Regions from separate parts of the Erythrobacter sp. KY5 genome, predicted to be linked through region 1. Evidence: predicted binding sites of a transcription regulator. Region 1 holds the regulator's gene; each other region holds the start of a gene.
The links. Region 1 encodes LexA, which represses DNA repair genes until DNA is damaged. Its sites were predicted from a motif close to GTTCCNCNCTTGTTCT; they were not measured.

Region 1 (7,126 bases):
GGGAAACCGATCGCCGAAAGAATGATGCCCGAATAAAAGTCGACGTTCGGGAACAGCTTCTTTTCCTTGAAATACGGGTCGCTGAGAGCGATTTCTTCGAGCTGAAGGGCGGTTTCGAACACCGGATCCTTGACGTTCAGTGCATCGAAAACTTCGCGCACGGTCGACTGCATAACCGTCGCACGCGGGTCGTAGTTCTTGTAGACGCGGTGACCAAAGCCCATCAGGCGGAACGGGTCGTTCTTGTCCTTGGCGCGCTCGATATAGTGCGGAATGCGATCAGGCGTGCCGATTTCGCGCAGCATGTTGAGCGCCGCTTCGTTTGCGCCGCCATGAGCCGGACCCCACAGGCAGGCGATGCCCGCTGCGATACAGGCGAACGGGTTCGCACCCGAAGAACCGGCAAGACGGACGGTCGAAGTCGATGCGTTCTGTTCGTGGTCGGCGTGGAGGATGAAGATCCGGTCCATTGCCTTTTCTACCGCCGGAATGACTTCGTATTCTTCAGCCGGAACGCCGAAGGTCATGCGCAGGAAGTTGCCCGTGTAGCTTAGGTCGTTCTTGGGCTGCATGAAAGGCTGACCGACCGAGTACTTGTACGCCATCGCTGCGATGGTTGGCATCTTCGCAATCAATCGGTGCGAGCTGATCTTGCGGTGCTCAGGGTCCGAGATGTCAGTGCTGTCGTGATAGAATGCCGACAGAGCACCTACAACGCCGCACATGATCGCCATCGGGTGCGCATCGCGGCGGAAGCCCTGGTAGAACGTGTTCAGTTGATCGTGCAGCATGGTGTGCCGCGTGATCGTGTAGTTGAAGTCCTCGTACTCCTGCTGGCTTGGCAGTTCGCCATTGAGAAGCAGGTAAGCGGTTTCCATGAAGCTCGAATGTTCAGCCAGCTGCCCGATCGGGTAGCCGCGGTGAAGCAGGACGCCTTCCTGGCCGTCGATATAGGTCAGCGCGCTTTCGCAGCTCGCGGTCGACTTGTAGCCGGGGTCGAAAGTGAAGGCGCCGGTCGATCCATACAGCTTACGTATATCGACCACATCCGGGCCGGTGCTGCCTTCGAGCACGGGAAACTCGTAAGTTTGCCCACCCAGTTCGAGTTTCGCCTGCTTGTCTGCCAAGTTAAGTCTCCTGCCGTAATTCTTTTCAGCGTGATCGCCCAGACTTCAAGAAGCCTGCGCGTCGATCCGTGCCAGGGATTCTTCCCGTCCCAACAGGACCAGAACATCGAAAATACCGGGCGACGTCGTCGTCCCGGTCAGTGCGGCGCGCATAGGCTGCGCCAGCTTGCCGAGCCCCAATTCCTGTTCCTCTGCAAGCGCTTTGGTAGTGGCTTCGAGCGCTTCGATTGTCCAGCTATTTTCCTTTGCAAGCGCCGTTGAAACCAGTGCAAGTCTCGCGCGGCCCTCCTCATCGAGCAGCTTGGCTGCCTTTTCCGTCATTTCCAGCGGTCGCTTCGCAAAGAGAAATCCTGCGCCTTCAACGAGTTCATCGATATTCTTGGCACGCGTTTTGAGCACAGGCATAGCCTTGGTCAGGATCGCTACATCCGCATTTTCGCCGATTCTGGATGCGACCAGACCGGCGAGGCGCGCATCGTCAGCCTCGCGAATATAATGCCCGTTCAGATTTTCGAGCTTCTTCATGTCGAAACGCGACGGGCTCTTACCCACACCGGCGAGGTCGAACAGTTCGACAGCCTCTTCGCGGGTGATCTCTTCGCGGTCGCCGTGACCCCAGCCAAGGCGCAGCAAGTAGTTGAACAGCGCCTCGGGCAGGATGCCGAATTCGTCGCGATAGGTTTCTGCCCCAAGAGCGCCGTGTCGCTTGGACAGTTTCGCCCCGTCCGAGCCGTGGATCAGTGGCACGTGGGCGTAGATCGGATCGGGCCATCCCCCCTCAATTTCGTCCATCGCCCGGTAGATCGGCAATTGGCGAAAGGCGTTGTTGAGGTGATCGTCGCCGCGAATAACGTGCGTGACCCCCATGTCGTGATCGTCCACCACCGCTGCAAGCATGTAGGTCGGTGTCCCGTCCGCGCGCAGGATGATGTAGTCGTCTAGTTCCTCATTGCGCACTGAAACCGTGCCCTGGACCTTGTCTTCGATGGTCGCCTCTCCTTCGAGCGGCGTTTTAAGTCGGACGGCATAAGGAGCGCCGTCGGGCGCTTCCGATGGATCACGGTCACGCCAGCGGCCATCATACCGCATCGGCTGCTTGTTGGCGCGCTGGTCTGCCCGCATGGCTTCCAGTTCTTCAGGAGTGGCGAAGCACTTGTAAGCATGACCTGCCTCAAGAAGCTTGTGCGCAACTTCTGCGTGCCTGTCCGCGCGCTGCGACTGGAATGTGGGCGCTTCGTCATAGTCGAGGCCGAGCCAGTCCAATCCATCCAGGATCGCGTCGATCGCTTCCTGCGTGGAGCGCTTCTTGTCCGTATCCTCGATGCGCAACAGCGCCTTTCCGCCGTGATGGCGGGCGAAGAGCCAGTTGAAGAGCGCCGTGCGAGCTCCGCCGATATGGAGGAAGCCTGTAGGCGACGGGGCAAAACGGGTGACAACTGGGCTTGCCATGGGCTTGATATTCCTATTCATTCTAGCGCATTGAGTATGGCCGAACCCGAAGGGGGAAATGGGCCCTTGGCCAATACGCCGATCATTCCGATTGCGGGCGAGCCCGACAGCAGCGTTGAGGCTGCGCGAACCGATCCGTCTGGCCCTCGAGAGGCCGCTGCGCGCCTGTGGCAAAGGGGCGGCGGATTGTCCAGCGCTGCGAGCGCGCTTGCGACCAAGGTCGAAGCCTTCCTGGCCGGAGCGGGCTTCGACCGTGCACCGTGGCTGGCCGTCGTCTTCGTCGCAGGAATCCTTAGCTGGTTCGCCTTGCGCAACGAATGGCAATGGTGCGCAGGGATCGCTCTCTCTTTGCTCACGGCCTTGTTCGCGCTGGCTGCGTGGAGGGACCGGCCGGAACGCGACCATGTTCGAACGGCCCTGATCGCGTGTGGCCTCGTTTTTGCCGCAGGGGTCAGCGTCATCTGGCTGCGCTCCGAAATGGTGGGCGCGGAGCCGATTGAGCGCCCCATGATCGAGCGCGTTCAGGGATATGTGCTTGAGCGCGTGGATCAGCCATCGCAGGACCGCATTCGCCTCACGCTGGCTGTTCGTGATGCGGCCAATGGGCAGGGCCGAAGGATCAGGGTCAATGTCCCGCTCGGCGTTGCTCAGGATGCGACAGAGGGCCTCGATGCCGGGGCCTTGGCTGAAGGAGCGGTCGTCCGAATGCGCGTCCGCCTCATGCCACCGGCGAGCCCCATGCTACCGGGCGCTTACGATTTTGCCAGAGCAGCCTGGTTCAAGGGGTTGAGCGGCACTGGCAGCGTGCTGGGCGAGGTCGAAGTGATAGAGCCTGCGCCGCAAACCAGCGGAATTGCCTCGATGCAACGCGCTCTGTCGGCCCACGTTAGGGACCGCGTCGACGGTTCGGCCGGTACAATCGCTGCTGCATTTGCAAGCGGCGACAGGGGAGCAATCGCCGAGGCGGACGAGGACGCCATGCGCGATGCAGGCCTTACCCACCTGCTTGCAATCAGCGGGCTGCATGTGAGCGCGGTGATCGCGGCTGCCTATTTCATGGCGCTCAAGCTGCTTGCGCTTTTCCCCGCCATCGCTCTGCGCGTGAGGCTCCCGGTCGCAGCTGCCGCTATCGGAGCGCTGGCCGGGATCGGCTATACTTTGCTGACAGGTGCGCAGGTTCCAACCGTGCGCAGCTGCGCCGCAGCCATGCTGGTTCTGATCGCGCTTGCGATGGGCCGCGATGCGCTGTCTTTGAGAATGGTTGCGGTCGCAGCCGCGTTCGTGCTGCTGCTTTGGCCGGAGAGCGTCATCGGGCCGAGCTTCCAGATGAGCTTTGCTGCAGTCCTTGCGATCGTGGCGCTCCATTCCTCGGGGCCTGTAAAAGCATTCCTCGCGCCGCGGGAAGAGCATTGGCCGCGCCGTTTCGGCAGGGGGGTGTTCATGCTGTTCGTGACCGGTCTCGTTATCGAGATCGCGCTCATGCCGATCGTTCTATTCCACTTCCACCGCGCGGGCTTGTACGGGGCCTTCGCCAATGTGCTCGCAATCCCGCTTGTAACCTTCATCTCGATGCCGCTCATCGCGGTTGCATTGGCGTTCGATATCGTTGGCCTCGGCGCACCGTTCTGGTGGCTTGTCGAGACCTCTTTGAAGGCGCTGCTTACCATTGCCCACTTCACCGCTTCACAGCCCGGTGCCGTCAAGCTCATGCCTCAGATGAGCGGCCTGACCATCGCGCTTTTCGTAGGCGGTGGCTTATGGCTCGCCCTGTGGAGCGGTAGGGCGCGTTTGCTCGGCTTCGTGCCGGCAGGTCTTGCGACGGCCCTGCTGCTGTTCACGCCGATACCGGATGTCCTGATCGGGAGGGAAGGACGCAATGTCGGCATCACGATCGAAGATGACGATGGCAGTCTCAGGCTCTTGTCTTTGCGTGACAGCCGATCCTCCTATTCACGCGACAACCTTCTCGAATTGGCGAGCGTTCAAAGCGAACCCATCCCTCTTGCACAATGGGATGGCGCACAGTGTTCGACCGAGTTTTGCACGCTGGTGATCGAACGGGGAGGGAGGACCTGGTCTCTCCTGCTTGCGCGCAATCGCGATCTTATAGAGGAGCGCTCGCTCTCTGCCGCCTGCGAGCGGGCCGATATCGTGGTCGCCGACCGTTTCCTGCCGAGATCGTGCCAGCCTCGCTGGCTCAAGGCAGACCGCCGTTTGCTGTCACGCACCGGCGGACTTGCGCTCAACCTTGAAGATGGCGAGGTGTCCAGCGTTGCCGAAGGTCAGGGAGGGCATGGCTGGTGGCGGGGGGAAGACGACCTTGCATCACCCCGCCGACCACGCAATCAGTGATAACGCCGCAACAGACCTGCAAGTTTACCCTGAACTTCGACCTCGTCAGGGCCGTAGACCTGTGCGTCATAAGTCGCATTGGCCGGATCGAGCCGAACCATGGCGCCTTCCTTGTGCAGGTACTTGAGCGTTGCCTCTTCTCCGCGAACCAGAGCCACCACGATCTCACCATCGCGGGCGGTGTTGGTTCGGCGAACAAGGGCAAAATCGCCATCGAAGATGCCAGCCTCGATCATCGAGTCTCCCGACACTTCAAGAGCGTAATGCTCTCCCGGGCCAAGCAACGCCGCAGGAACCGGCAGTGAGCTTTGCCCTTCGAGTGCCTCAATCGGTGCACCAGCCGCGATGCGCCCGTGAAGCGGGATTTCGATCACGTCATTGGCAGGCTGAGGCGCCTTCGCCATGACGCTGGAAGCTGAAGCAACCGCATCGTTCGCCGTAATCGAAGCGGGCGCGGCCTGCGACCTCGTTGCAGTCACCGCGTCTTCCGGCACCTTGATTACCTCAAGCGCGCGAGCCCGGTTGGGCAGGCGGCGGATAAAGCCGCGTTCTTCAAGAGCAGATATCAGGCGGTGAACCCCCGATTTGCTCTTCAGGTCGAGCGCTTCTTTCATTTCCTCAAAGCTCGGCGAGATACCGGTTTCTTCAAGCCGCTGCTGAATGAAGCGGATCAATTCATGCTGTTTTGCCGTCAACATGGGCAAACTCCGTAAAAGCCGCATTGTCCGCGCCTGAGCCGGAAGTGGCCCGTGCGCAATGCCAAACTCGCGCGCTCCCAGAGGCACCGTCCGTCAAAACGGAACAGGTGCGATACAGAGCACTAACCGCGCACCGATATGGTGAACGAATGTGGAACAAGTAGGCAACTTCGGAAATCGTGTCAAGCGGACTATGTCGACAAACCCAAGGGAATCAGCCATTTTCGATGTTGTAGATGCGCACAGGCTCACCCGGTTGCACTTCGCCTGATCCGGCAGGGCGTTCGATCAGGCAGTTGGCTGCTGCAAGTGAGCGGATTGCGCTCGAATCCTGCGATGCTGCGCGGCGAACGCGCTGCCCGTCGAAGACACCGCGCACGAACTCGCGGCGAGCTCCTGTCGCGGGCATTGTCTCAGCGGCTTGAGCAGTCACCGCGACCGGCAAGCGCGCCGCCATTCCCATCGCCGCACGGGCGAGGGGCAGCGCGAACAGAAACGCGGTCACGAAGCTTGAGACAGGGTTCCCCGGCAGGCCAAGCACCACTTGCGAGCCTCGCGTCGCGACCATGAGCGGCTTGCCCGGCCGGATAGCCACTTTCCAGAAGGCTATATCCGCGCCCCATTCGCGCAAGGCCGATTGCACGAGATCGTGGTCTCCCACAGATGCTCCCCCCGATGTGATGAGGATGTCGCAGCCTTCCGCTCTGGCGAGAGCGGCTGCGAGCGCGCCCATATCGTCGCCCACCGGTCCGATCCTCATGCATTCACCGACGAGGGGCCGCAGCATGGCGGCTATCATCGCTCCGTTCGAGGCGGGGATTTGGTTCGGACCGCAGTTTTCAGGATCTGAGCTCAGCTCATCACCACTATCGAGCACCGCCACTTTTGCGCGTTTGCGGACCGCCAACGTGCCGTGACCCGATGTGATGGCCAGCGCGAGTTGAGCAGGGCCGATCCGGGTTCCGGCTTCGAGTACGGTGTCTCCGGAGGCGAAGTCGAAACCGCGTTTGCGGACATGCTTTCCGAGGGGCGGGGCATCCTCGGCGCTCACTTCGTCTTGCGTGACGTGGGCGTTTTCCTGAATGAGGACGCTATCGCTGCCGGCGGGCATGTGCGCACCGGTTGAGATCCGCACGGCTTCGCCCTCAGCCAGCTTTCCATCGAAGGGCGCACCGGCGCGGCTTTCACCGACGAGCTTCCATGGTCCCGCACCTGAAAGCGCGTAGCCATCCATCGCCGACAGGTCTGCGGAAGGCTGGGTTCGGGCCGCCTTGAGGTCGTGCGCCAGGACCCTGCCCAATGCCTCTTCAACCGGGACCGTTTCCGCGCCCAGCACCGGTACAAGCGCGAGCAGCCGCTCTTGCGCCTCGTCAAGGTCGAGCAATCCGCTCACGCGGCGGGCGCTTTCCAATCGCCGGACTTGCCGCCGCGCTTCTCGATGAGGCGCACCTCGCCAATCACCATCCCCTTATCGATGGCCTTCGCCATGTCGTAGATGGT
Region 2 (7,126 bases), 1.5 Mb from region 1:
AAAGCGCCCGCCTTGCAGCAGGTGACGACTTTATCACGCTTGGCGGCTAGCAGCCCCTGGCCTGCCAAGTCGCTGTCCCGTCCGGTCTTTCTCGTGCGTATTGCATCCGCGCGAAAAGGCCGGGCGGGGCCTTTGCTTTGTGCCGCATAGCTGCGCCTCGACGCTTGATCTGACCGGGCAAAGGCGCTTTGTTCATTATCGTATTGAACAAGGCCCCACACGAAGGGCGCAGCAGGAGCAGATTATGCCGCACATCACGGCCAACGGAATTGAGCTGTGTTACGAAACCCACGGCAATCCAAGGGACGAAACGATCCTGCTTGTCATGGGGCTAGGCGCGCAATTGGCGCACTGGCCGATCGAATTTGTCGAGGCGCTCGCTTCGAAGGGCTATCACGTCGTGCGCTACGACAATCGCGACATCGGCTTGTCGCAAAAGATGGGCGATGCAAAGCCGCCCAAGCTGGTCTGGCAATTGCTGCGCAAGCGGATCGGCTTTCCGATGGCGGTGCCTTACACCCTGCGCGACATGGCCGATGACGGGATCGCGCTGCTCGAAGCGCTCGAGATCGAACGCGCGCATGTGGTCGGCGCGTCGATGGGCGGGATGATCGCGCAGCTGATGGCGATCCACCATGCCGAACGCCTGCTCTCGCTCACCTCGGTCATGTCGACCACCGGCAATCCGCGCCTGCCCCAGGCGGAAAAGCGCGCGATCGAAGCGCTCACCGCGCCGCTGCCCTCGATGGAGGAGGAGGCCGTGATCGAGCACGGCATCAACATCGCGCGCAACATCACCGGCCCCGGCTTTCCCGCCGATCCCGAAGCGCGGCGCAAGCGGGTGCAGGCGCTGGTTCAGCGCAGCGTCTATCCGCCCGGCCTGCCGCGTCAGCTCGCCGCGATCATCGACGATGGCGACCGGCGCTCAAGGCTGGCTCAGGTGACGACGCCCACGCTGGTGCTTCATGGCGAGGACGATCCGCTGGTGAAGCTCGAAGCAGGCAAGGATACAGCGAAGCACATTCCCGGCGCAAAGCTCGTCACCATTCCGGGCTGGGGGCACGATCTGCCGCTCGATCTGGTGGACCGCATGGTTGATGAGATCACCGGGCACACCCGCTCGGTCAGCACAGCGCAAAGCGTGAGCGCCTGACCGCGCCGCCCCAGCCGCGCGCCCGGTCCATCAGCGCAGCGCCCTGGTTAATCGTGCACTGGATCGCTTCGATCACCAGCGCCACCCCAAGGGAGCGCTTTAGGGTCGGGACTCAATTAGCCCACCAGATGATGGCGGCGACGATGAGTATTGCAGAGAGGAAGATGTCTGCGCGCTTGTCGTAGCGGGTGTGGATGCGTCGGAAGTCTTTCAGGCGGCAGAAGAAGCGTTCGATCCCGTTGCGCTGCTTGTAGGCGAGAGCGTCGTATGTGTGCGGGTGTTTGCGGGTCGGGTTGGGCGGGATGACTGGTTCGCAGCCGTGCTCGGCAAGCCAGTCGCGCAGGGACCGCGCGTCATAGGCGCGATCGGCCAGCAGGCGGCGGGGCGCACCGGTGATGGCCAGCAGATCGCGCGCGCCTGTCAGATCATGCGTGTTGCCGGGGGTCAGGACCAGAGCGAGGGGCCGTCCCCGCTCATCGGTCAGGGCGTGAACCTTGGTGGTACGACCGCCGCGCGAGCGCCCGATACAGTGATGGAAGGCCCCCCTTTTGCGCCCGCTGCCGAGCGATGCGCCTTGATGTGCATCGAGTCCACCGAGGCGGTGACCCCGCCGATCACCCCGCTCGATCCGGTCAGAGCATAGAAGATGTCTTGCCACACGCCCTGTCGGCTCCACCGGTTGAAGCGGTTGTAGACCGTCGTGTAGGGACCATACTCAGAAGGGCAATCGCGCCACCGGGCACCCGTCTTGAGCATGTGCATGATCCCCGAGATCACGCGCCGATCATCAACCCGCCGTGCACCGCGCCGACCACGGGGCAGCAAAGGCTCAATCGCCGCCCACGACTGATCGTCCAACCAGTAAAGATGCTTGCTCATCCAAGGCTCCTTCCAACAGCCTTGAATCACCAATCACTCAACAGCACCAGTCCTTATTGAGTACGGACCCTAGTGCCGGTCGATCAACTCATTGGCGAAGGTTTCCGTGGTTCGACATGACGCTAGGGATAGCGCCCGTTGGGGCCGTGCGCGCAATATAATTTCCACGCCGCCTGCTAATGATTCACGGCTTGATTCAAATGATTCAATCACCAAATTTTTCTTCACAGATTCATTTTGGGTCTTGCGCGTCTCGCGACTCAAGCTTTGACCACGCGTCGCGGCGTTGCAGCATGACAATACACCGGCCTGCCTGAACGAATTAGGGTTAATCACCCGTTGACCCGATACCCGCGCTGATTCAGTATCTAGTGGTTCGGTTCGCGTTGGACCCCCAAATTATAGCGCTCACTCTCGAGCCCCAAGCACAACAGCAAAGGGCGCGATCAGGGAAGGAGTCGCTGCGACAAAGGGGCAAAACGGGGCCGAATGTTGATGTGTTGGCGGATAAGCCTGTGAGCCCGGAGGGGCAAAGCAGTGCAGAAGCTGTCGATGGATTGGTGCAGAACAGAATCGGAACATGCGCGCTTTTCGGATAAGACGAGCGAAACGCAAGCAACCGATTCGACGAGAACGCGACTGAGTTGACGCGAAACGGGGCAGTGATGGAATTCAAGGCAGGTGACGAAGTGCTTAGTGATGCTGACACCGGGGAAACCCTCGGCGCCGAAATCAAGAACGAAAAGGCCGTTACGATGGACAAGTCGGATTCAGGTAGCGAGGAACTGATCGCAACCAAAAGCGCAGAAGCGCTGGGCAATGCCGTGGCGCAGGCCGCCAAGGCCGCAGCCACTCCCGACAGCAAGAAGGTCAACGACCGCCGCTTCGACGTGCAGATCGACGAAGCGCGCGATGCGAACCTCACCGAATTCGGCAAGGAAACGCTGACCGACCGCTACCTGCTGCCCGGTGAGAAGTATCAGGACCTGTTCGCCCGCGTCGCCGATGCATATGCCGACGATCAGGATCACGCACAGCGGCTCTACGATTACATCTCGAACCTGTGGTTCATGCCCGCGACCCCCGTTCTTTCAAACGGCGGTACGGCGCGCGGCCTGCCGATCTCGTGCTATCTCAACTCGGTGTCCGACAGCCTCGACGGCATCGTGGGCACCTGGAACGAGAATGTCTGGCTTGCCTCCAAGGGCGGCGGCATCGGCACCTATTGGGGCAATGTGCGCGGCATTGGTGAGCCGGTCGGCCTCAACGGCAAGACCAGCGGCATCATCCCGTTCGTGCGCGTCATGGATTCGCTCACGCTGGCGATTTCGCAAGGCTCGCTGCGGCGTGGGTCTGCGGCCTGCTATCTCGACGTCAGCCACCCGGAGATCGAGGAATTCCTCGAAATCCGCAAACCTTCGGGCGACTTCAATCGCAAGGCGCTGAACCTGCACCACGGCGTACTGCTGACCGACGAGTTCATGGAAGCCGTGCGCGACGGGTCGGAATTCGACCTCAAGTCGCCCAAGACCGGCGAGGTGCGCGGCACCGTCAATGCGCGTTCGCTGTTCCAGAAGCTGGTCGAATGCCGCCTTGCAACGGGCGAGCCTTATATCGTCTTCTCCGACACCGTGAACCGAATGATGCCCAAGCATCACCGCGATCTGGGCCTCAAGGTCTCAACCTCGAACCTGTGTTCGGAAATCACGCTGCCGACCGGTATCGACCACCTCGGTAACGATCGCACCGCGGTCTGCTGCCTCAGCTCGCTCAACCTTGAGAAGTGGGACGAATGGTCGACCGACAAGCAATTCATCGAAGACGTCATGCGCTTCCTCGACAACGTTCTTCAGGACTATATCGACCGCGCACCCGACGAAATGGCCCGCGCGCGCTATTCGGCTGAGCGGGAGCGTTCGGTCGGCCTTGGCGTGATGGGCTTCCACTCCTTCCTCCAACAGAAGGGGCTGGGCTTTGAAAGCGCAATGGCCAAGGCGCTGAACCTGAAAATGTTCAAGCACATTCAGGCCAAGGCGTCCGAGGCTTCGATGCTGCTCGCGCAGGAGCGTGGACCTTGCCCCGATGCGGCCGAAATGGGCGCGATGGAGCGTTTTTCCTGCAAGATGGCAATCGCGCCGACCGCGTCGATTTCGATCATCTGCGGCGGCACGAGCGCCTGCATCGAGCCGATCCCGGCCAACATCTACACGCACAAGACGCTTTCGGGCAGCTTCGTCGTGAAGAACCCGTATCTTGAAAAGCTGCTCGACAAGAAGAGCAAGAACTCGAACAATGTCTGGAACTCGATCCTCGAGAAGGGCGGCTCGGTTCAGCATCTCGACTTCCTTACCGAAGAGGAAAAAGCGAGCTTCAAGACCAGCTTCGAGATCGATCAGCGCTGGCTGCTGGAATTTGCAGCCGACCGCGCGCCCTATATCGACCAGGCTCAGTCGCTGAACCTGTTCATCCCGGCTGACGTCGACAAGTGGGACCTGATGATGCTGCACTTCCAGGCATGGGAGAAAGGCATCAAGTCGCTCTATTACCTGCGCTCGAAGTCGGTTCAGCGCGCCGGTTTTGCAGGCGGGGTCGAAGCGGACAACACCGCCGACGCGGCCAAGTTCGAACTCGCCGCTGGGTCGGCAGAAGGCGGGCAGACCGATTACGAGGAATGTTTGAGCTGCCAGTGATCCGAGCCGGCAGTTTCATGACAAGACGCGGTCCAACCCCCGGTTGGGCCGCGTTTTGCGTTGCGCCATGCCTTTTTGCCTCGGCACTGGGCCTCGCGGCTTGCGCCCCCGCACCCGCGAACGAATTCGGTCGCACCGCCGCCGGCAATGTCGTGATTGCGGATGAGGAATTCTGCTCGCTTCGCATCGCAGGCTCGCCCAGCGACATGACCGTCATCGCCGGGCGAGAGGGCGAATTCGTGCGCGTCAGTTTTGATGCGGGCCCCATTACCCCGCCGGATAACAGCGAAGATGCGGGCTATTTCGGATTTCTCCTGCGGCTTTCAGATGGCCGGAGCGAGGAGCTTGGCGAGGGCACGATCCGGTTTCTCGACGATGGCACCGGGCCTGCTTTCATGTCCGCCGCACCCGGCTGGGTCGCGCGCGATCTGGCGATTGTCGAGGAGGTGCGGTTCGTGTGGGATGACGAAACGGTAAGCACGGTCGCCGCGCCGGCGGGGCTGGGGGAGGAGGCTGCGCTGCTGTCCGAGTGTATCGGCAGACCCCTGAGCGATTTTGCGGACACAGCCCCATAACGCCCCCGCGCCAGTATATTTTACCAGGCTTTAAGCCCGATCATGTATCGCTCTGAAGCATGAAAACGAGGCAGACCAAGCGCAAGCTCAGCAATGTTCCGGGACGGTATCTCGCTGATCTTGGCGACCCGCACGATGTGATCTTGCGCGATGTCTCGGTTGGCGGTTGCCGTTTCGAGAAGGGCGAGCGCAGCTTCACCCTCGGCTCTCCGATCCAGATCATGGTGGCCGGAACCGGCCCCCACCGCGCGATCGTCAAGTGGATTGCGAAAGGCGAGGTGGGCATCGGCTTCGCGCAGCCGCTTTCGCAGGCGCAGGTCGATGGATTTCAGGCGAGCCACGTGCCCGGCCCGTCGCAAGCCAATATCTCTGCGACCTTCAGCCAGATAAACGACACCCGCCCACAGCGTTTCTGCTGACGCACCCCTCGCGCGCTTCTCGAAAGTGTGGCAATCTTGCTCCCGCTTGAAGGGAGAAGAGCATGCCGCTGCAAATATGGGTCGGGATCGGGGGCACACTGGTGGCGCTCGCATTCGTTGCCAATGGAATACGACACATCCGCCGGGGCGAAGGACACCTCGCCAATGCCGGACGCCTGCATATCGCGATGGCGACGCTGTTCATTCCGGTGCTGTGGCTGATCGTGCTGTTTCAGGTGATGAGCGCATGATGCGGGTAATCGCCGCCTTTGCTCTTGCGCTGCTGCTGTCCGCCTGCGCGAGCCAGATCGACGCCGGGGTCAGCACCGATCCAGACGCGCCCGGCGTGTTCTGGGGTATCTAACACGGTTTCATCTTCCCGTGGGCGTGGATCGGCTCGCTCTTTTCGCCTGACATTGCGGTCTATGCCGTGCCCAATTCGGGCGCGTGGTACGATTTCGGCTTCTTCCTGGGCATCACGGTGCTGGGAGGCGGAAGCTTTTTCGGATCGAAGAAAGCCAGAGGCTAGGCACGAAAAAGCCGCCCTCGCGCCGTTTGGCGGTAGGGGCGGCTCTTCGTATTCGGGTCGCGAGAGGTCTTTAGCGCAGACTTTCCTTCGCGCTCCTCTGCGCGACCGTATCGTTGTCATTCTCACCATAGGGGAGGTTCCCCATAACCGATCGCGGCGCGCCGTCTTCGCGGTAGCGCGGTTCTGCCGGGCCGGAGCGTTCGGGTTCGAACGGATGGTCGGACTTGGTGAGGGTGATGTTGCGGCTGTCTCCTTCGGGGAAGGGGCCGGTAAGCGGGCTGTTGTTGGCCATGGGCGGGTCCTTTCGTCTTTCTCGTCTTCCCCTGATTTACAAAGACCGGCGCGCGAGCGTTCCGAAAAACCGTGCAGGCCCAAAAAATCGCGCAGGCGGCCCGGCGCTTGTATGCTATGCACGTTAAGTTGATGCACTGCGCACAAGAGGCTTTGCGAAGCTTTTCGCCTGCCTCCGCCCGACTCGGATTTTGCACGGTTTATCCCCGGCGATGAGTCACTGCTTGCCTTCGAATCCGTAGCCTGATTCCCTATATGAGTCGTTCACGCCAGACAAAGGGACCACAAGATGTCGTTGCTCGAAGCCCGGAACACCTACAAGCCGTTCGAATACCCCTGGGCGTATGAGTTCTGGAAACGTCAGCAGCAGATCCACTGGATGCCCGAGGAAGTGCCTCTGGGCGAAGATTGCCGCGACTGGGCGCAGAACCTGACCGAGCATGAGCGCAACCTGCTCACCCAGATCTTCCGCTTCTTCACGCAGGCCGATGTCGAGGTGCAGGATTGCTATCACGACAAATATGGCCGCGTGTTCAAGCCGACCGAGATCAAGATGATGCTCGCCGCCTTCTCCAACATGGAGACGGTCC
Region 3 (7,126 bases), 240 kb from region 1:
CGAAGTTCTTGAAACGGTGGGCATATTCATGGTTTCCACATCGCACATTGGCGTAAAGGAAACCTTAGTTTGGCAGTAAGACCCGCTTAGGACACTCAGGCGGACAAGCCCTGAAGAAACCAGTCCGGCATCCCTCCCCTGCCATCACCGACAATACCGTGGCGATAGATCCAATAGCGCGCTCCAGTGGAATCCTCGATTCGGTAATAGTCGCGCAGCCGCACTGTAGAGCGCACCCGCCACCATTCAGGGGCGATGCGTTCCGGCCCTTCGACACGCATCACTTCATGCACCTGTCCGCGCCAGCGAAAACGCTGCGGGGAACCATCGGGGGAGGCATACAGAACCGCGATAGGTTCCGGTCTGTCGAGTAATTTCAGGGGCCTCTCGCCCACAGGCCCAATCTGGACCGGTGGCGCCATCTCAAGCGGTGGAGACCAGCTTTGCGCTCGCTCCGGGAGGTGACTGGCATGGGGGACGGGTCGGCGCACAGCGTCAGGGCCAAGCCGCACGCTCAACCTGTCAATACAGGCGGCAAGCGAGGTTCCGTGACGCTCGGCAGCCGCTTCTACATCGCCCTGCGCTGCGGCCAGCGGTTCGGCCCAGCTGGCTCGCAGCCGCACGGTCTCGATCCCGAACCCTGCATCGATGTTGTCGAGCTTTTCCTCGAACAGGCGGGTGATGTGCCCCGCATCGCGTGTGGCAGCCGCCAGTTCAAGCTGTCGCACGATGACTTCGCCATCGACCCGCCACAGACCGAGTTCGAGCCGCCTCGCCCCCTCGCCTCGCCCTTCAAGTTCGCGTGCCATATCCTCGGCAAGGTCGGCGAGCACACGGTCAAGCAGAGAACGATGGCGCAGCGGTTCCATCAAACGGCGCTGCACGAGCGGCATCTGCTTCGGAACGATCGGCAGCAACGGTTCAGGCACGCGGCCGAGAAGTTGGTCGAGCCGGATCAGTGGATTTGCGCTCGGCGACCTGCGGTTGCGGAAACGGCGATGGAGCGCATCGCGCGCGGCCTCTTCGCTTCGGTTCACGGCTCCGGTCGTGATGTCGGCAAGCTCCCCAAGCCGCTTGAGACCCAGACGTCGCAAGACGGTGAGCACGTCGTCATCCAACCGCAGCGCTGCAACCGGCAGGTCGGCGAGAGTGCGGGTCATGTTTTCGCTTTCCAACAAAATCGAACGGGCCGGACCGTAGTGCGCCAAAGCCCAGGCCGCGCCAGCGGTCGGAGCAAGACCTGTGCGCACGGCAAAACCACGGCCCGCAAACGCAGTTTCAACATCAGCCAGCAAGCGCGCTTCACCGCCGAACAAATGAGCGGCAGCGGTAACATCGACCAACACGCCGTCCGGAGGATCAAGCGTGCTCCATGGACCCCAGCGCTGAGCCCACACGGCCAGTTTTTCCAGACACGCAAGATCGCCCGCCGGGTCAGCAGGAGCGGTCATAAGCGACGGACATACCGTGCGGGCATCAGCAAGCATCATTCCTGTCCGTGCGCCAGCATCGTGCCCTGCGCGATTCACGGCATGGATGCGCGGGCCGTGTGCGGTTTCGATTATGAGTACGGTCGGCTCGCCATCGGCGCCTTCGCCGGGCCCGCAGGCCTTCCTGTCTGTCCCTTCAGGCGCGAGCGACAGCCGCCAGCGATCGACCGACAGTCGGGCGCACCAGACGGCCAGAATACGGCGCGGCGGTGTGGCTAGGCGTGTTGGCGGGTTGCAAGGCGCTGCGGGTAAAGAGGCGTCCTTCGTCATAAGTGAGTGTCCATTGTCCGGGAGCGTGGCCGCGCGCGCGGAACAGTTCAGCCTGCCAGGTTGGCACACCAGGGGCATCGGCGTTCCAACGCGGGGATGCCGAAACAGCAGGCCGCACCCGCCAACGCATCCGCGCCGAAGACAGGTCGGGTTCTGCATCGATCCGCACCAGCCACAAGGCCACACCATGCTTTTCTGCGGCGAGGCTGAGCCTTCGCGAGGCAGTAAAATCGAGAGCGCGCGGATTGCTAGCAATCTCACCGATCACGCAGGCAAGATCGCGGCACTTGAGCCCTTCTTCCAGGGCGAATAGCGCATCTTCGGGTTTGCGAGCCTCGACATGGATCAGGCGCTCGCGAAATTCCTCCGGTAGCCCATGAATATAAGGTCGTCCGCCCATCTGCAGCGCACGCGCATCCTGCACCCAAAGGATATGTCGGCGATCATCAGCTTCGGCGAGCGGGTCGTCAGAATGAGCCGCCTCCTTGAGCGCATCGCGTGCCAGAGCCAGCGCCAGTCCGGCCCCGCTCGCGTCGCGGGCGCTGGTGAAAATTTCACTGTGAAGCGGCTGATCGGGAAGTCCGGGTTGCCAGCGCCCCTCCCTCGCCTTCGAGATCGCCGCGATTTCCTCTGCCGACAAGGTGTGAGCCGACAGACATGACGCAGCGCCCCCTCCGCAGTGAGCCGGAGGGCGCGAAGAAACGGACAGATCGTGCAGGGCTTTCGCCCCGGAAGGAAGAGCAGGACTGGTCATAGGAATATCATGAGAGACTCGGCCGAGCCTCATTTGTTCTTAATATGTTCTCATTTACTTATCAGTGCAACGATTTTTCGGCCCGCATGACCGCAACAGACACCTGAAATGGAACGCTGCCCCCTCCCCGCGCATTGAGTGGATAGACAAGGAGATACATCAATGCGTTACAACGAAGGCAAAGCCGACGAACTCAAAACCCAGTTCTGGAAAGCGCTGGCAGATTCGCCATTCCTGTTCCTCCAACTGGACGGACAACCCGCAACCGCAGTCCCCATGAGCCCGCAGCTCGACAAGGACGCCAACAGCGCGATCTGGTTCTTCACTCACGCGCATAGCGACTTCAACAAGCTCGGTGCGGCGACCGCGACCTTTCAGGGCAAGGGTCACGACATGTACGCCCGCTTCAACGGCACGCTCACCCGCGAGACAAGCCAAGAGCGCTTCGACCAGTTCTGGAACAACTTCGTTGAAGCCTGGTACGAAGGTGGCAAGGACGATCCAAACATCGTTTTCCTGCGCATGGACCTCGGCGATGCTGAGATCTGGAGCGGCGATCTTGGCCTGCTTAACACTGCCAAGATGGCGCTCGGCATGAACGTCCACGACGAAGCCGAGAAAGAGCACGTCGAAAACGTCGCGCTCTGACCGACCATACCGCAAAAGAAAAGGGCCGCCCCTACAGGCGGCCCTTTTCATTAGATGCACCGCTGCTCAACCAAATCGGCTGAACCGGGCAGCAATCCCTTCCATCACAATCGCAGCCGTTTCCGGGAAGATGCCAGCCAGAAGGATCAGGAAAAGCGCAATCGGGCAGACATAACGCACCAGAGCGCGCCAGGTCTGGTGCAGCGCCCCGTCGAGCCCGTTCTCATCATCGATCAACCTGGCATCCGCGATCCAGCCTACGAAGATACAGGTCAGGATTGCGCCGATCGGCATGAACAGCTTGGCCGTCACTCCGTCGAGCGCATCGAAGAAATTCGCTTCGGCAAATAGCGGAATGAAGCTCAGCGGGTAGAATTCCGCCATGTCGTTAAAGGAAAGCGACGCCAGCACGCCCAGCAAAGCCGCCCCTGCGCCGACGAGGATCGTCGCCATTGCGCGCGAAATTCGAACCTTGTCTTTCAGGAAAGCAACGGGAGCTTCGAGCAGCGACACCGAACTGGTCAGCGCGGCAAAGAAGACCATGACGAAAAACGCAAGCCCGATGAGCGAGCCGAACGGCATCGCCTGGAACGCGATCGGCAGCGACTGGAACATGAGGCCCGGACCTGCGCTCGCCGAAAGGCCGGCAGCAAAGACAATCGGGAAGATAGCGAGACCGGCGAGCAGCGCGACGCCCGTATCGGCGCCGGCAATTATCCCAGAGGTCTGACCCAGATTTGTGTCGCGGTTGGCATAGGAGCCGTAGGTTATCATTCCCGCAACGCCCAGAGACAGTGAGAAGAACGCCTGCCCGACCGCTGCCAGCATCACTTCACCGGTCAGCTTCGAGAAATCGAACGTGAAGAGATAGGAAACCGCTTCACTGAAATTGCCGGTGAAGGCGCCATAGATCGTGATGCCGAGGAACAGCAGGAAGAAGATCGGCATGAGATAGACCGCAACCCACTCGATACCGCTCGATACACCGCGCGCCACGAAGAACATCGTCACCGCCAGAAAGCCGAGATTGAGGCCAACCATCAACCCGCCATTGCCGAACAGACCAGGAAGCAGCCCCTCGATATCTTCCGCAGCGCGCCCGTCGAAAGCACCCCCGGTAAGCCCGGTCTGAAACAGATCGCTCACGAACACACCGACGTAGTAGAGAACCCATCCACCCACGACGCAATAGAAGCTGAGGATCAAAAAGGCGGCAAAGACGCCCAACGAACCGATTATGCTCCAGCCTCCCGAAGCATTGGAATCGCGCGCAACCTTGCGAACGCTGTCGGGAGCCGAGGCCTGCCCATGACGACCGATCAGCACTTCGGACAGGAGCACCGGCAAACCGATCAGCAAGACGCAGAAGATGTAGAACAGAACGAACGCGCCGCCCCCGTTCTCGCCCGCTTCGGCAGGAAAGCGCCACATATTGCCCAGGCCCACCGCCGAACCAACCGCAGCGAGTATGAACGCGCTGCGTGACGACCAATTTTCGTGGCCTGAACCTGCTGCTGCCATGTCTAGAAAAATCCCTCTTGGATCGCGCTTCCCCAAGCGCATTGTCTTGTGTTGACGCCTATCTGCAATGTTTCGACGCTCTCGCCAAGGGGGCAGAGCAATATCCCTGTTTGTCGTTTGCGCGTTGCGACGCTAGATCAGCCCTCATGTCGACCACATTTCAGCTCGATACGAGCACCAGCAGAGCCAACCCCACCCCCAAGCCGCGCAAGCGACTGACAGTCCCGCGCATTCGCGATCACAAGAAGGATGGCGCGACCAAAGAGCCGCTCGTCATGCTGACCGCTTATACCGCACGTCAGGCACAATTGCTTGATACGCACTGCGATATCCTGCTTGTCGGCGATTCACTCGGGCAAGTGATCTACGGTCTCGATTCAACTCTGCCGGTCACGCCGGAAATGATGATCGCGCACGGTGCAGCGGTGGTCCGTGGCAGCTATCACAGCCTTGTCGTAGTCGACATGCCGTTCGGGTCATACGAGGCATCCAAAGAACAGGCTTTCGACACGGCCAGCCGGATCATGGCGGAAACCGGTTGCGCTGCTGTCAAGCTTGAAGGCGGCGAAGCCATGGCTGAGACGATCAGCTTTCTCACCAATCGCGGTATTCCGGTGATGGGTCATGTCGGCCTGACACCACAGGCGGTTAACGTGCTTGGAGGCTACGCTGCCCGCGGACGGAGCCAGCAGGAACACGAAAAAATCCTTCGCGACGGGAAAGCTGTTGAGGATGCTGGCGCATTTTCGGTAGTCGCGGAAGGGGTACTGGAACCTATCGCAGTCGCCCTTACCCAGTCACTCGAAATTCCGGTGATCGGCATCGGAGCCTCTGCCCAGTGCGATGGTCAAGTACTCGTCACCGAAGACATGCTTGGCATGTTCGAGCGCGTCCCGCGCTTCGTGAAACGGTACGAGGATATTGCAAGCGTCATCGACAAAACCGTCGAAAAATACGCTGAAGAGGTACGCACGCGCACGTTCCCGACCGACGAGCAAACGTACCAGCCGAAGAGCTAGTCGTCGGCCAGCATTGAGGCGACCGGCGCTGCGATCATCAGTTGCAGCAAGTGGTACAGCAACAGCGGGGCAATGACGAAACCCGCCACTTCGGCGGGGAACAGGATCGCTGCTAACGGGGCACCAATCGCGACACTTTTCTGCGCACCTGCGAACAGGAACGCGATACGATCCTTGCGCTCGATCCCGAGCAAACCGCCGGTGATCCACGCCCCGCCAGAGGCCGCGATAAGGTATGCGATCACGAGCGCAATCATGATGGCCCAACCGGTCGCGCCGAACAGAGTTGCGAGCCCTTGTCCAACCGCGCCAGAGAATGCGACATAAACGGCAATGCCAATCACGACGCGGTCAAGCCAAGCTACCTGAGCCTTACGGTCCCTCAACCACTCAATCGTCCAACCCTGCACCATTTGCCCGAGTATGAATGGCAGTATGAGGATCACGCCGATCCGGATGACTGTTTCGCTTCCGATGTCGGCTGCCTCGTTACCCGCCAGCAATGCGAATAACGGAGCAGTGATGAACACCCCGGCTATGTTGATGAGCGCGGCGCCAACTACCGACAAAGCCACATTTCCCCCAGCAAGGCTAGTGTAGGACGTCGCGGACTGGATCGTCGAAGGCAGCGTGCCGAGATAGAGAAAGCCAAGCGCAACCATCGGCGGCAACGCGCCAATCGCAAGGTGCGACAGCCCCAGGCCCATCAGCGGCATGGCCACAAACACGAACGCAAACAGAGGTACGAAGAACTTCCAGTTGGTGAACCCGCGCGCGATTTCGCCGCGCGCGATCCGCATCCCGTTCACAAGGAACAGAACGAAGATTGCGATGTTGGAAACCGATTGAGCACTTTCGCGCCCATCCCCGCTAGCAGGCAGTGCGAATGCCATTGCTGTCGCGAACAGAAGCACAGCGATCATGGGGTCAGCAAAGATGGCAAGGCGATTGCGCATGTGCGATGCGCCACTGCCCTGTCGGCTGCCGCTTGTCGAGCTATAGGCTCAGGAATTCACCCGGCTTGAGGTGCGTAAGCAGCTGATCAAACCGCTCCGCATCCTCTTCTTCCCCGAGCGCACGCGCAGCGTCGGCTCGCAATGCAAGGACTTCAAGATCGTTACCTGCACCAAGACCGATTGCCGTATCGAGAAGGACCGCAGTTCTCAACCAATCCTCATTCCCGGCGCTGCGCTGAGCGAGGAGCAAGAGCGCTTCGGTGTTGTGAGGATCGCCCGCGATATGTCTGGTCAGAAGGACTTCTGCGGAAACCTGATCGCCATAGGCCATGAATGCCTCGACCATTTTGCGAGTTAGCGGCCAGGAGCGGCGCACGCGTGCCGAGACTTCGTAAAGTTCCAGTGCTCTTTGCGTTTCGTCGCTTGCAAGATAGGTATCGCCAGCCAGCGAATGGATATCTCCGGACG

Region 2: CD351_RS03490 (ribonucleoside-diphosphate reductase subunit alpha) is a predicted target of LexA. The motif match lies at 2,597-2,612, and genes of this name have one in related genera.
Region 3: CD351_RS09270 (ImuA family protein) is a predicted target of LexA. The motif match lies at 2,539-2,554, and genes of this name have one in related genera.

What each region holds. Positions count from the first base shown of each region.
Region 1 covers NZ_CP021912.1:2,204,452-2,211,577, reverse strand. Annotated here, with positions in the region: gene CD351_RS10460 (citrate synthase) at 1-1,127, opposite strand, end outside; gene gltX (glutamate--tRNA ligase) at 1,173-2,576, opposite strand; gene CD351_RS10450 (ComEC/Rec2 family competence protein) at 2,613-4,928, shown strand; gene lexA (transcriptional repressor LexA) at 4,922-5,626, opposite strand; gene CD351_RS10440 (molybdopterin molybdotransferase MoeA) at 5,841-7,019, opposite strand; gene moaC (cyclic pyranopterin monophosphate synthase MoaC) at 7,016-7,126, opposite strand, start outside.
Region 2 covers NZ_CP021912.1:718,643-725,768, forward strand. Annotated here, with positions in the region: gene CD351_RS03475 (hypothetical protein) at 1-50, shown strand, start outside; gene CD351_RS03480 (alpha/beta fold hydrolase) at 245-1,153, shown strand; one part of gene CD351_RS03485 (IS5 family transposase) at 1,266-1,697, opposite strand; one part of gene CD351_RS03485 (IS5 family transposase) at 1,700-2,032, opposite strand; gene CD351_RS03490 (ribonucleoside-diphosphate reductase subunit alpha) at 2,698-4,722, shown strand; gene CD351_RS03495 (hypothetical protein) at 4,740-5,297, shown strand; gene CD351_RS03500 (PilZ domain-containing protein) at 5,357-5,716, shown strand; gene CD351_RS03505 (hypothetical protein) at 5,779-5,967, shown strand; gene CD351_RS03515 (hypothetical protein) at 6,316-6,537, opposite strand; gene CD351_RS03520 (ribonucleotide-diphosphate reductase subunit beta) at 6,826-7,126, shown strand, end outside.
Region 3 covers NZ_CP021912.1:1,962,474-1,969,599, reverse strand. Annotated here, with positions in the region: gene CD351_RS09280 (PilZ domain-containing protein) at 1-24, opposite strand, end outside; gene CD351_RS09275 (DUF6504 family protein) at 96-1,685, opposite strand; gene CD351_RS09270 (ImuA family protein) at 1,627-2,415, opposite strand; gene CD351_RS09265 (pyridoxamine 5'-phosphate oxidase family protein) at 2,677-3,162, shown strand; gene CD351_RS09260 (sodium-dependent transporter) at 3,229-4,683, opposite strand; gene panB (3-methyl-2-oxobutanoate hydroxymethyltransferase) at 4,830-5,702, shown strand; gene CD351_RS09250 (bile acid:sodium symporter family protein) at 5,699-6,658, opposite strand; gene CD351_RS09245 (lipopolysaccharide assembly protein LapB) at 6,699-7,126, opposite strand, start outside.